2 regions of the Bacillus sp. 1NLA3E genome follow, and region 1 is predicted to be linked to the other one. Evidence: riboswitches for the same ligand, from Rfam matches in the RefSeq annotation. Region 1 holds a riboswitch; the other holds the start of a gene.

Region 1 (5,472 bases):
GAAGCTTGGAATTGATGGGGAGAATAAAGTCTATCTCGATCTTTCCCATATTGATTCGAAACAGTTGGATATCAAGCTTGGCGGAATCATGGAAATCTATGAAAAATTCATGGGTGATGACCCACGTAAGGTTCCGATGAAGATTTTTCCGGCTGTTCACTATTCAATGGGTGGACTTTGGGTTAATTTTCAACAAAGGACGAATATTGAGGGCTTGTTTGCAGCAGGTGAATGCGATTATTCTCAGCATGGTGCCAACAGACTTGGTGCGAATTCACTATTGTCAGCGGTTTACGGTGGAATGACGGCTGGACCTTCAGCGCTTGAATATATAAAAGGGCTGGATAAGTATGCTGATGATATACCTTCATCCATTTTCGAGAGACAGCTTATGGAGGATGGCCAGAAATATCACTCTATTTTAGCGATGAATGGCACGGAAAACGCCTATTTGCTTCATAAGGAACTAGGGGAACTTCTGACAGAGAATGTAACAGTTGTCCGTGAGAATAAAAAGCTGAAGACGACGTTTGATAAGCTTCAGGATTTCACTGAAAGATATCAACGCATTAATATAGAAGATACAGCAAAATGGAGTAACTCCAGTACTTCATTTATCCGTCAGCTTGAGGGAATGATTAATTTGGCCCAAGTGATTACGCTTGGCGCACTAAACAGGAATGAAAGCCGCGGTGCTCACTATAAGCCAGAATTCCCTGATCGCAATGATGATGAGTGGTTAAAAACTACTATTGCAAAATTTAATTCAAAAATAAAACAACCTGAGCTTTCCTATCAAGATGTCGATACTTCTTTAATACAGCCGCGGAAACGGGATTACACAAAAGCCAAGAAAGGAGCCAAATGACCATGGGTGCAAGCAGTAAAAAAATTCAACTTATCATTAAACGGCAAAAAGATGCAAATTCCAAGCCGTATGAGGAAGAATTCCAGGTTCCTTACCGCACAAACATGAATATCATTTCGGCTCTAATGGAGATCCAGAAGAATCCCGTGAATGCAAAAGGGGAGCCGACGACACCAGTCATTTGGGAATCGGTGTGCCTCGAGGAAGTATGTGGGGCATGTTCGATGGTGATCAACGGCAAACCACGTCAGGCATGTTCTTCGCTGATTGATCAGTTAGAGCAGCCAATCCGGATTGCGCCGCTCACTACTTTTCCAGTTGTTCGTGACCTGATGGTTGACCGTCAGCGGATGTTCGATGCACTGAAAAAAGTGAAGGCCTGGATTCCGATTGACGGAACGCATGATTTGGGTGCAGGTCCTCGCATGCCAGAAAAAACAAGGCAGTGGGCGTACGAACTGTCCAAATGTATGACCTGTGGCTGTTGTCTTGAGGCCTGTCCGAATGTCAATGATCATTCACCGTTCATGGGACCAGCGCCTTTGTCCCAAGTACGTCTCTTTAATGCCCATCCGACAGGTGCGATGCACAAAGAAGAGCGGCTTGAAGCCATTATGGGCGAAGGCGGCATTACAACATGCGGCAACTCACAAAACTGCGTCGAAGTCTGTCCAAAAGGGATTCAACTGACAACATCAATCGCTAACCTAAACAGACAAATAACCCTACAATCATTCAAAAACTTCTTTGGAAACTAAAAAAATGGTCAAAAACTGGCGCTTTAAATCTGTACTGTATTAAGTGGTGCCTGACCCCCGGCACTTTAAAGCGCTATAGTATTAAATAGAAAAATGTCATTCTTAAGTGAATGATGTTTTTTTTTTTTGAAAACAATAAATTGGCATATTTGTTTGCAAGGTGAATTTGGTGAGATTGTCGAATTATAGTATTATGAAGTAGAAAGAGGTGAAAATTTGATGGAACAAGAAGATTTTTATCAAAGTTTCAGAAAGAAGATGCAGTACTGGGAAAAGAGTGAGGATGGCAAAGCAAATAAATATGTAGAAATTTTAATGTTTGGCCCAGACTTATTTCATTTATTATGCAAATTGACCTTGGATGATGATGTCTCCGTAACAGATAAAGCCAAACTAGCTGCGGCAATTGCATACTTTGTTTCACCTATTGACCTTATACCTGAAGCATTACTTGGCCCAGTCGGCTATGTAGATGATATCGCAGTTGCAGCATTCGTATTGAATGGAATAGTGAACAACTCAAGCCCTGAAGTAGTAAGGAAACATTGGGCAGGGGATGAAGACGCTCTAAAAGTCATAAAACAAATCCTAGAAGTTGCCGACAAAATGGTTGGATCAGGATTAATGAAAAAATTAAGAGGGAAATTTGGTGGCTGATCACCAGCTACCAACTACAACGCCGATGCAGATGCTTTAACGTGTTAACACGCTAAGTGGTGCCTGACCCCCGGTGCGGTAGTGCATTAAAGTCCTTCTTTTCTATGTGGTTATTAAATAAATGGGACAAACTCTTTCTATAAGAAGGGGTTTGTTTTTTTATAGGGACATATTCAGAAGAGGAAGGGGATAAGTTAGGAAATAGATTAATACATTTAGTAAAAAAGAGGTGTTCGAAATTTAATGAGTGACAGTGAAAAGCAGACGGTTGACTCAAAATATATTCAGCAGCATTTGGCAAATGAACGCACCTATTTGGCATGGGTTAGAACAAGTATAACCATCATTGGAGTGGGATTTTTGATCACCAACCTCCATTTTTCAACTCTATCGACTAAAGTTGTGATTGGAGATATTCTTGCTAAAATCATTGGCCTCGCCTCAATTGTATTGGGAATCATTACTCTAATCATGACTACATTTAGTTATTTTCGAAAAGGGAAGGACATCAACAACCAAACCTTCCATTTTTCAAAGGCATTAGTTGTATCATTATCAATTCTATTAATCCTGATTTTCCTTGTATTTGGCATTTATTACTTGTATGTTTGGAAATTTATCTAAGTATTTTAGAAAATTATTAACCGAGTAAGGAGAGCGAATTTGTTGGACAGAATTGTTCTTCTTATTTTTGGAAAAATTTAAACTGCTAGCGCTCATCGCATCAAATTTACTGGGAATCAAAGGTTATTGACATTTCCTATGGTGCACATTATAGTGAATATTGTTCTACTAATATAATATATTACCCTCATCCTAACCGATGAGGTAGAGGTCGCGGTTTTTAATAGTAGCGTAAGGGAGATGCAGAGGCATCTACGAACTTACTTGAAAGGAAAAATCGCCGAAGTTTGCTCATTACTCTGTTTGAGCATGCTGGGGCTGTATCCGAACAGGAACAGAACTGTCACGTCTGCCTTAACCTGGCAAACGTGTTGTGCTATCTTCATGGAAGGTTTGATGCGGTTAAAGTAGAGAATGCCGTCGACACTATTGTTCGGCTTTTTTTATTGAAATTTTGCGCTCCTTCCCAAAAAAAGAAAAGGAGTTTTTTTATATGAGTCAAGGAAATGCGACAGCTAGAGTTTTAGAGGTTCAAGAGGAATTACAGCAGGAACAACCACAGCTGCACCGTGGATTGCAGGCCCGACACTTAACGATGATCTCCATCGGTGGAGCCATCGGAACAGGCTTGTTTTTAGCAAGTGGCGCAGCCATTCATACCGCAGGACCAGGTGGAGCCTTGGTCGCATATGGCATTATCGGAATTATGGTTTACTTTTTGATGACAAGCCTTGGTGAACTGGCTGCCTACATGCCGGAAGCGGGCTCGTTCAGTACCTATGCTAACAAATTTGTTGATCCAGCCTTAGGGTTCGCGCTTGGATGGAACTATTGGTACAACTGGGCGATTACGGTCGCAGCCGAATTAGTTGCTGGTGCCCTCATTATAAAATTTTGGCTACCGGACAGCTCATCGCTGCTCTGGAGTGCTTTATTTTTAGCAATCATGTTTGGATTAAACTATATGTCTGTCAAAGGTTTTGGTGAGTCGGAATATTGGTTTGCCCTTATTAAAGTAGTAACGATTATTCTCTTTTTAGTAGTTGGCGTATTAATGATTTTTGGTGTGTTCACAGGTAAGGCGGTTGGCTTTACAAACTTTATGTTAGCCGATGGACCGTTCCACGGCGGATTTTTCACCATGATTGGTATCTTCATGGCAGCAGGATTCTCCTTCCAAGGAACTGAGCTACTCGGAGTAGCAGCAGGGGAAAGTGAAGACCCAGCTCGTAATGTTCCACGTGCAGTTCGTCAAGTGTTCTGGCGCATTCTATTATTCTATGTATTAGCAATTGCTGTAATCGGGATGCTAATTCCGTTTACAACTGAGTCACTTTCAAGCGGTGATGTAACGGTGAGCCCGTTCACGCTTATCTTTAAACGTGCCGGTTTTGCGTTTGCGGCATCGGCTATGAATGCAGTCATTTTGACATCTGTTCTATCTGCGGGTAACTCTGGTATGTATGCTTCGACTAGAATGCTTTGGAATCTTGCTAAAGAAGGAAAAGCACCGAAGTTTTTATCAAAAGTAGATGGCCGTGGCGTGCCTGTTAATGCTCTACTTGTAACAACAGCGGTTGGTCTTATTGCCTTTTTTGCCTCCATGTTTGGTGATGGTGCTGTTTATATCTGGTTACTGAATGCATCTGGTATGTCCGGGTTTATCGTTTGGTTAGGCATTGCGATTAGTCATTATCGTTTCCGGAAAGCCTTTGCGGCACAAGGACGTAGCTTAAAGGAACTTCCTTATCTTGCTAAATGGTTCCCGTTCGGCCCGATTTTTGCCTTTGTTTTGTGTACGTTTGTTGTTTTAGGACAAAACTATGCTGCTTTCATGGGTGACAAAATTGACTGGTACGGTGTGATGGTATCGTATATCGGCTTACCATTGTTCATTGCCGTATGGTTGGGTTATAAATATGTGAAGAAAACAAAAGTGATTCCGTTAGAAGAGTGTGATTTGACACCGTCTTTGAAGCAATAGCTTGTGTAGACAACCTTAATAAAGTCTGTAAACTTTGTTGCTATTTACTAAAAGAGAAGTGTGGTTGATTTCCGCTCCAGGATGCTCGCTTTCCGCGGGGCGGGCGGTGAGCCTCCTCGACGCTTAAGCGCCTGTGGGGTCTCACCTGTCCCGCTGCTCCCGCAGGAGTCTCGCACCTTCCGCTCCAATCAACTTTTTTATCAACGGTTTTCTTTCCATAAACCTATAATAGAAACAACAATCTTTTAGAAAGAGCCTTAATAAAAGACATCTATGAACAGAGTTTACTCTGCGTTATAGATGTCTTTTTTTTGTGAATACACGGGTACTGTCTTGACGTGCTACGTTAAAGCACTAAGTGGTGCCTGACCCCCAATGCGGTGAAATGGTAATGAATCAACGGGGTTAAGTGAGCAGCATAAAAATAGGTCTTAGGTCGTAGAATTTTTTACTGTCTTAGTCTATAGGAAAACGGGGAGCATTGGTGTATTCTGAGTTTATAGAAGAAATTCTTCCCTTCCTACGGATAATCGATTGAAAGTTGAAACGTTATTTTCCATTATTCGTATATATAGAAAGGA
Region 2 (5,472 bases), 1.8 Mb from region 1:
AGACAAGAAATTCAAAGTCAAATGGATTAATGACAAGAAATTAAGAGTAAATTATAAGAAATCTTCTGAGACAAACGAAATGGATAAGAGTGTGAATTGGATTAAAATTGAATATGCAGGAGAATAGTTCAGTTTAAATGATATTTTGCATACTAAAAGAGCATCGAAAACGATGCTCTTTTTGCTATATTTTCTGCTTTTTTGATTGTCAAATACATTCTAAAATGAATGCGAAAGTTTGTGTTTTTATTACAAAACTTCCCACCAAGAGAACCCGTAGAACCCGTTAACCCTCTGGGCGTTGCCTTTTCCTTTTTTTATAAAAGATTAACAAATTATGCTTTTGAATATAATTGCGCCACCGTGGTTTCAAAGGGTTATCTCAATCAGTGTAATGAAAAAGTTGCGGCACACAGGAGACTATTAATGACATAAAAAGATATAATCTATGCAGTCTCTTCTAATTCAAACTGTTTATTGTTTCGTAAAACGGTTATAAAACCATCCAATATATCATGACTAACAGAAAATCCTTTACGTCTATAGAATTCCAAGGCGTTATTATTGCCATTTGAAACAAAGATAAAATAATCTTCGACATCATCAAATTGCTTCAACCACTTCATTGACATGTTGAAAAGTATTGATCCAATCCCATATTGTCTGAACTCTTTTTTAATATAAAATTGGGATAAACACCCTACATTATTTCTACTAACAGAAGAAAGCTCAAAAAAAGTGGCAAATTCATTTGAATATGTTTCTTTGGGAGAGATATTTGAATATACATAACCTACTATTTTATCATCATCTTTAACTACTACAGTATAATTGTATATTGCACTTTTTATTGAAGGAATCATCCGTGTGTCAAAATTCATGTTGTCAAACAATTCCGGTTTTATGTATGATTTCGATTTTTGAAAGGCCATGAGTTCATTGCATAAATCTCTACAGTATTCAATTTTTCCATCAGGTATAATTTCATATTTAAAATTCATTTTTTCCCTCCTATTATTAATCATTCTATTCACAAATTTCCAACACCTACTAGGAATCCTACTTGTGTTAGTACTTAAAGCCTTGCTAATGTTACTAATACCCGGTTAACCACGATATAATTTTAATACATAATTAAATTAAAACAAGTCTGCAGTAATTTAATACTAAGTCAGTAAAAACTGATTAAAGGAGTGTTTCGATAATAGTGAAGAAACTGGAAACAAAAATATGAATAATTGCCCATTAAAGTATGTTTTGAACTTAATTGTAGGTAAATGGCGACTTCCTATTATCTGGGCTTTGTGGCAAAACAATACATTACGTTCCAACGAAATGAAACGTAATGTTGATGTAATAGCAAATATGATATTGAAAGAATCCTTTTCATGCGAGTTCTCCGATTGCTGAATAAATCCACTGATAACTAACCAGAATGTTAATAGTTCACATATGAGCGGGAGTATGTAGAAAAAACAATGATGGAATTGGCACTTCCCAAAAGTGTTGTCGCAACTAGCTCACATGAACTAGGGATTGATATTGTTGATGTAGATATAGTCCATACAACTGGATAGCAACTATAGTTTAGGGTGGTATCAACTGGGGAGAATCCGAGCATTAGTATAGCTGTTAATTATTCGCTTTCTTTGTATCACTGGAAGCTAACGGATGCTTGGAAATAAAGTGGAAAATGTCAAAAAGCTTGGAGATTGATCCAAGCTTTTTTACATTTTTTTTAGTTTGAATAGAATTGCTGATCATTTAGTAAATTAACTCAATAAAATAAATCCAGCTATGAAAACTGATTAATTAAATACTTCTACCTTACTAAGTTCAAGCACACTTTGCAATGCACGTGTTTCTTCATCGCTCAAAGGAACCAATGGTAATCGAACACCACCAACATGGATCCCTTTCATATTTAACGCTGCTTTAACCGGAGTAGGGTTTGGTGCTGCAAATAGTGCTTTCATAATTGGGAGAAGTCTGCGATGAGCTATTGCCGCTTCCTCGACATGACCCAACTTAAAGCTATTCATCATTTCTTGCATTTCATTCCCAATAATATGAGATGCAACAGAAATGACTCCCGTACCGCCAATCGCTAATAGCGGTAACGCTAAACCATCATCACCACTATAGACGGTAAAATCACTAGAGGTCTTGTTAATGATGTCTGCCATCACATCTAAGCTGCCACTTGCTTCTTTAATAGCGACAATATTATTAATCTTAGAAAGACGAACAACGGTTTCAACTGACAGGTTAACCACACTTCGTCCAGGGATATTATAAAGCACAACGGGTAACGAAGTTGATTCGGCAATTGTTTTAAAATGTTGAAACATTCCTTCTTGAGAAGGCTTGTTATAGTAAGGAGTTACGAGCATAATCCCATCTACACCAGTTTCCCCAGCCTGTCTTGTTAAGTTTATTGAAGCTCTCGTATTATTGGAGCCTGTTCCTGCGATAACGGGAACTCTGCCACCGACAACATCGACAACAAATTTAAATAATGCTACTTTCTCTTCTGTAGTTAAAGTAGGAGATTCCCCAGTTGTACCTGCAACAACTATTCCATCAGTACCATTAGCAATTAAATGATTAACTAGGATTCTTGTCGCATTAAAATCAATCTCATCATTTTGATCAAACGGTGTAACCATTGCGGTTAATACCTGCCCAAAATTCATTTTTCCTCATCCTTTACATAATTTTTTTAAAATTATAGAGGGACAAGACTATTCAAAAATCAACGCAAAAAAACAGCAACGAGGGTTCGCTGCTGCATTAGAAACATAAATAAAAATATCGTTCCCATGCGTGAGATAGCCCTCCATATAGTTTCCTATATGACAGTTCTGCATTTATTCAATAGCAGACCCAGTTTTAAGAACAATGAGGTTCTTTTCACTTCGGCAAATTCCCCTTTCTACAATCGTCACTGGATCTCATCATCCTAAGATTGTGTACTATTGGTCTTTGCGCCTCTATCCTCACTTCAAAAGGTATTGAAGTAAGAAAATATTTAATTGAAAGTAATAATAACAGAATTCCGTTACTGTTTCAAGGGTAATAGTAGAAATATTATAATAAAACAGAAGAGTGATACACTTGAATTGTAGTCTGGCAGAGTGGATGAAAAGAAGTTCAGTTTCTCTTTGACTACTTCTAAAAGAAAATCTATAATTATGTTGTAAGCATTAAATTTGGGAGGATTATTAAAAAATGACCCATTTTATGAGACTTCGATTCCAAACTTTGAACTCGTAATTTAATACGTTCAAAGGCTCTGTTTGTGTATACAGAGTACACGGGATTAGTCTGTCCTTTTTTAATCATCTTCATTTCGCATTTAAAATATATAAATGTAGAAAGGCAGATCATTCAATTTTTCTTTATTTATGTCCTTTTCTCCGTGAAAGGAGTTATTTAGTGAGGACTTATTGGTATAACACCAAGGATTTTATTCCCGTTACTCTCAAATCACAGGCAGATAGCCTGTGGTTTTTTTCGTGAGAAAAAGACCATGACTAACTGGAGGTTGAGAAGAATGGAAAAGGTATATATCGAGTTAGAAAATATTGAACTGTCATTTTTAGATAAATTAATTTTATATATCCAGCGGCTGTCAGTATATCAGTTTGATCGAATTGGGTTTGTTGGCAAAAACGGGGTTGGAAAAAGTACGCTATTAAAGCTAATGAATGGTCAAATTTTACCGGATAAGGGTCATGTAAACCGTTTTGTGGATTTTGCCTATTTTGATCAATTAAAGACACCTGTTGAAAAAGATGTGGATTATGAGTTGTTAGGAAAGCTTGCTATCCCTCAAACAGAAATTGAAAACTTCAGTGGAGGGGAACAAACACGGATGAAACTAGCTGAATTATTCTCCACCTATCATGAAGGTTTATTAATTGACGAGCCGACCACTCATTTGGACGAAGCTGGTATCCAATTCTTGATTGAGAAATTGTCTTATTATCCTGGTGCACTTGTCCTTGTAAGTCATGATCGTTATGTATTAGATAAACTAGTCACGAAAATTTGGGAAATAGAGAACGGAACTGTAACGGAATATCCAGGGAACTATTCAGATTACGTTGCCCAAAAAGAGCTTCAGCAAAAGCAACAACAAGAACAGCATGAAAAGTATGTTAAAGAAAAAAGCCGACTTATGAAAGCTGCAGAGGAGAAAATGAAAAAGGCTGACAAAATAACCCAGGCGAATGGCCATATCAATAAAAAGGAAACGAAAGCAAAAGCAAATAAGATGTTTATGACCAAATCAAAGGATACAAGCCAAAAAGCGGTTCAACGTGCAGCAAAAGCGATTGAACAACGCGTTGAACAACTCGTTGAAGTGAAGGCGCCAGAGGAGCAAAAAACACTTCATTTTCATCAACCAATAGCCTTGCAGCTCCACAATAAATTCCCAATAATGGCTGATCGAATAACGTTAAAGGTAGGGGACAAAACCCTTCTCAACGAAGCGAGTTTCCAATTCCCATTAGGTAGGACCATCGCTATCACGGGAAATAATGGCTCAGGGAAAACAACCCTCCTTCGCCATATTATAAACAAAGGAGAGGGGATGATTATTTCTCCCAAGGTTGTATTAGGATCATATGAACAATTGGGATACCAATTTAATAAAAATGAAACTGTAATGACATTTATGAAGGAGAGAAGTGACCACCCTGAAAGCAAAATACATGAAGTCCTTTATGAAATGAACTTTACAGGAAATGATTTGAAAAAGAATGTTTGTAATTTAAGTGGTGGTGAAGCGATTCGTTTAGTGTTGTGTCAATTGTTTTTGGGAAGATACAATGTACTACTTTTAGATGAACCAACTAATTTTTTGGATGTTTTATGTATTGAAGCATTAGAACGCTTTTTAAAAGCTTATGAGGGTACCGTTATCCTCGTTTCGCATGACCGTAGGTTTATTAATCGTGTTGCAGATTGTACCTTTGTGATTGAGGATCAGCAACTAAAATTAAGAAACTGATTTGGGAAAGAAGCAGAGGAATTTTAATATAAAGTAACATCTCTACCAAAATGAAATTAAGCCTAAAAAAGAGACAATCACTCACATTTATAGAGGTTGTCTCTCTATGTTCTTCTTGTATTTTAGATATTGTTTGCACGATGATTATGAGGTAAGAGATTATGCCGCATCCTTCGAAGAAGCATTATTGCAAGTTCTTTTTATTCTGAAGCAATTGAAGGATTGTGAATTTTTGTATCTAAAAAACGAATTCCCTCAATGCATCCTTTAACAAGCAAAAAAGTAAACGAATAAACACCAAATGTAATATAGCTATTCCAGCCCTTATGATATTTGACTAAATCCGTATTTTTTTCAAGCCAATTTTCAAAAAGTGTCAACGGACCGCTAAAAAGGAAAACACTCAAAAATGTTTTTAATGGCCTCATCTTATCAGTTAATTGATTATATAT

The links. Region 1 has a riboswitch for lysine ahead of B1NLA3E_RS21110 (amino acid permease). Riboswitches for the same ligand answer to the same signal wherever they lie in the genome.
Region 2: another riboswitch for lysine. It lies ahead of dapA (4-hydroxy-tetrahydrodipicolinate synthase); the one in region 1 lies ahead of B1NLA3E_RS21110 (amino acid permease).

What each region holds. Positions count from the first base shown of each region.
Region 1 covers NC_021171.1:4,403,674-4,409,145, reverse strand. Annotated here, with positions in the region: gene sdhA (succinate dehydrogenase flavoprotein subunit) at 1-868, shown strand, start outside; gene sdhB (succinate dehydrogenase iron-sulfur subunit) at 871-1,626, shown strand; gene B1NLA3E_RS21125 (YkvA family protein) at 1,846-2,283, shown strand; gene B1NLA3E_RS21120 (YidH family protein) at 2,527-2,907, shown strand; lysine riboswitch at 3,105-3,294, shown strand; gene B1NLA3E_RS21110 (amino acid permease) at 3,401-4,891, shown strand.
Region 2 covers NC_021171.1:2,614,623-2,620,094, reverse strand. Annotated here, with positions in the region: gene B1NLA3E_RS12405 (DUF5412 family protein) at 1-127, shown strand, start outside; gene B1NLA3E_RS12400 (GNAT family N-acetyltransferase) at 447-1,001, opposite strand; gene dapA (4-hydroxy-tetrahydrodipicolinate synthase) at 1,809-2,696, opposite strand; lysine riboswitch at 2,825-3,004, opposite strand; gene B1NLA3E_RS26025 (erythromycin resistance leader peptide) at 3,232-3,276, shown strand; gene B1NLA3E_RS12390 (Msr family ABC-F type ribosomal protection protein) at 3,557-5,020, shown strand; gene B1NLA3E_RS12385 (CBO0543 family protein) at 5,221-5,472, opposite strand, start outside.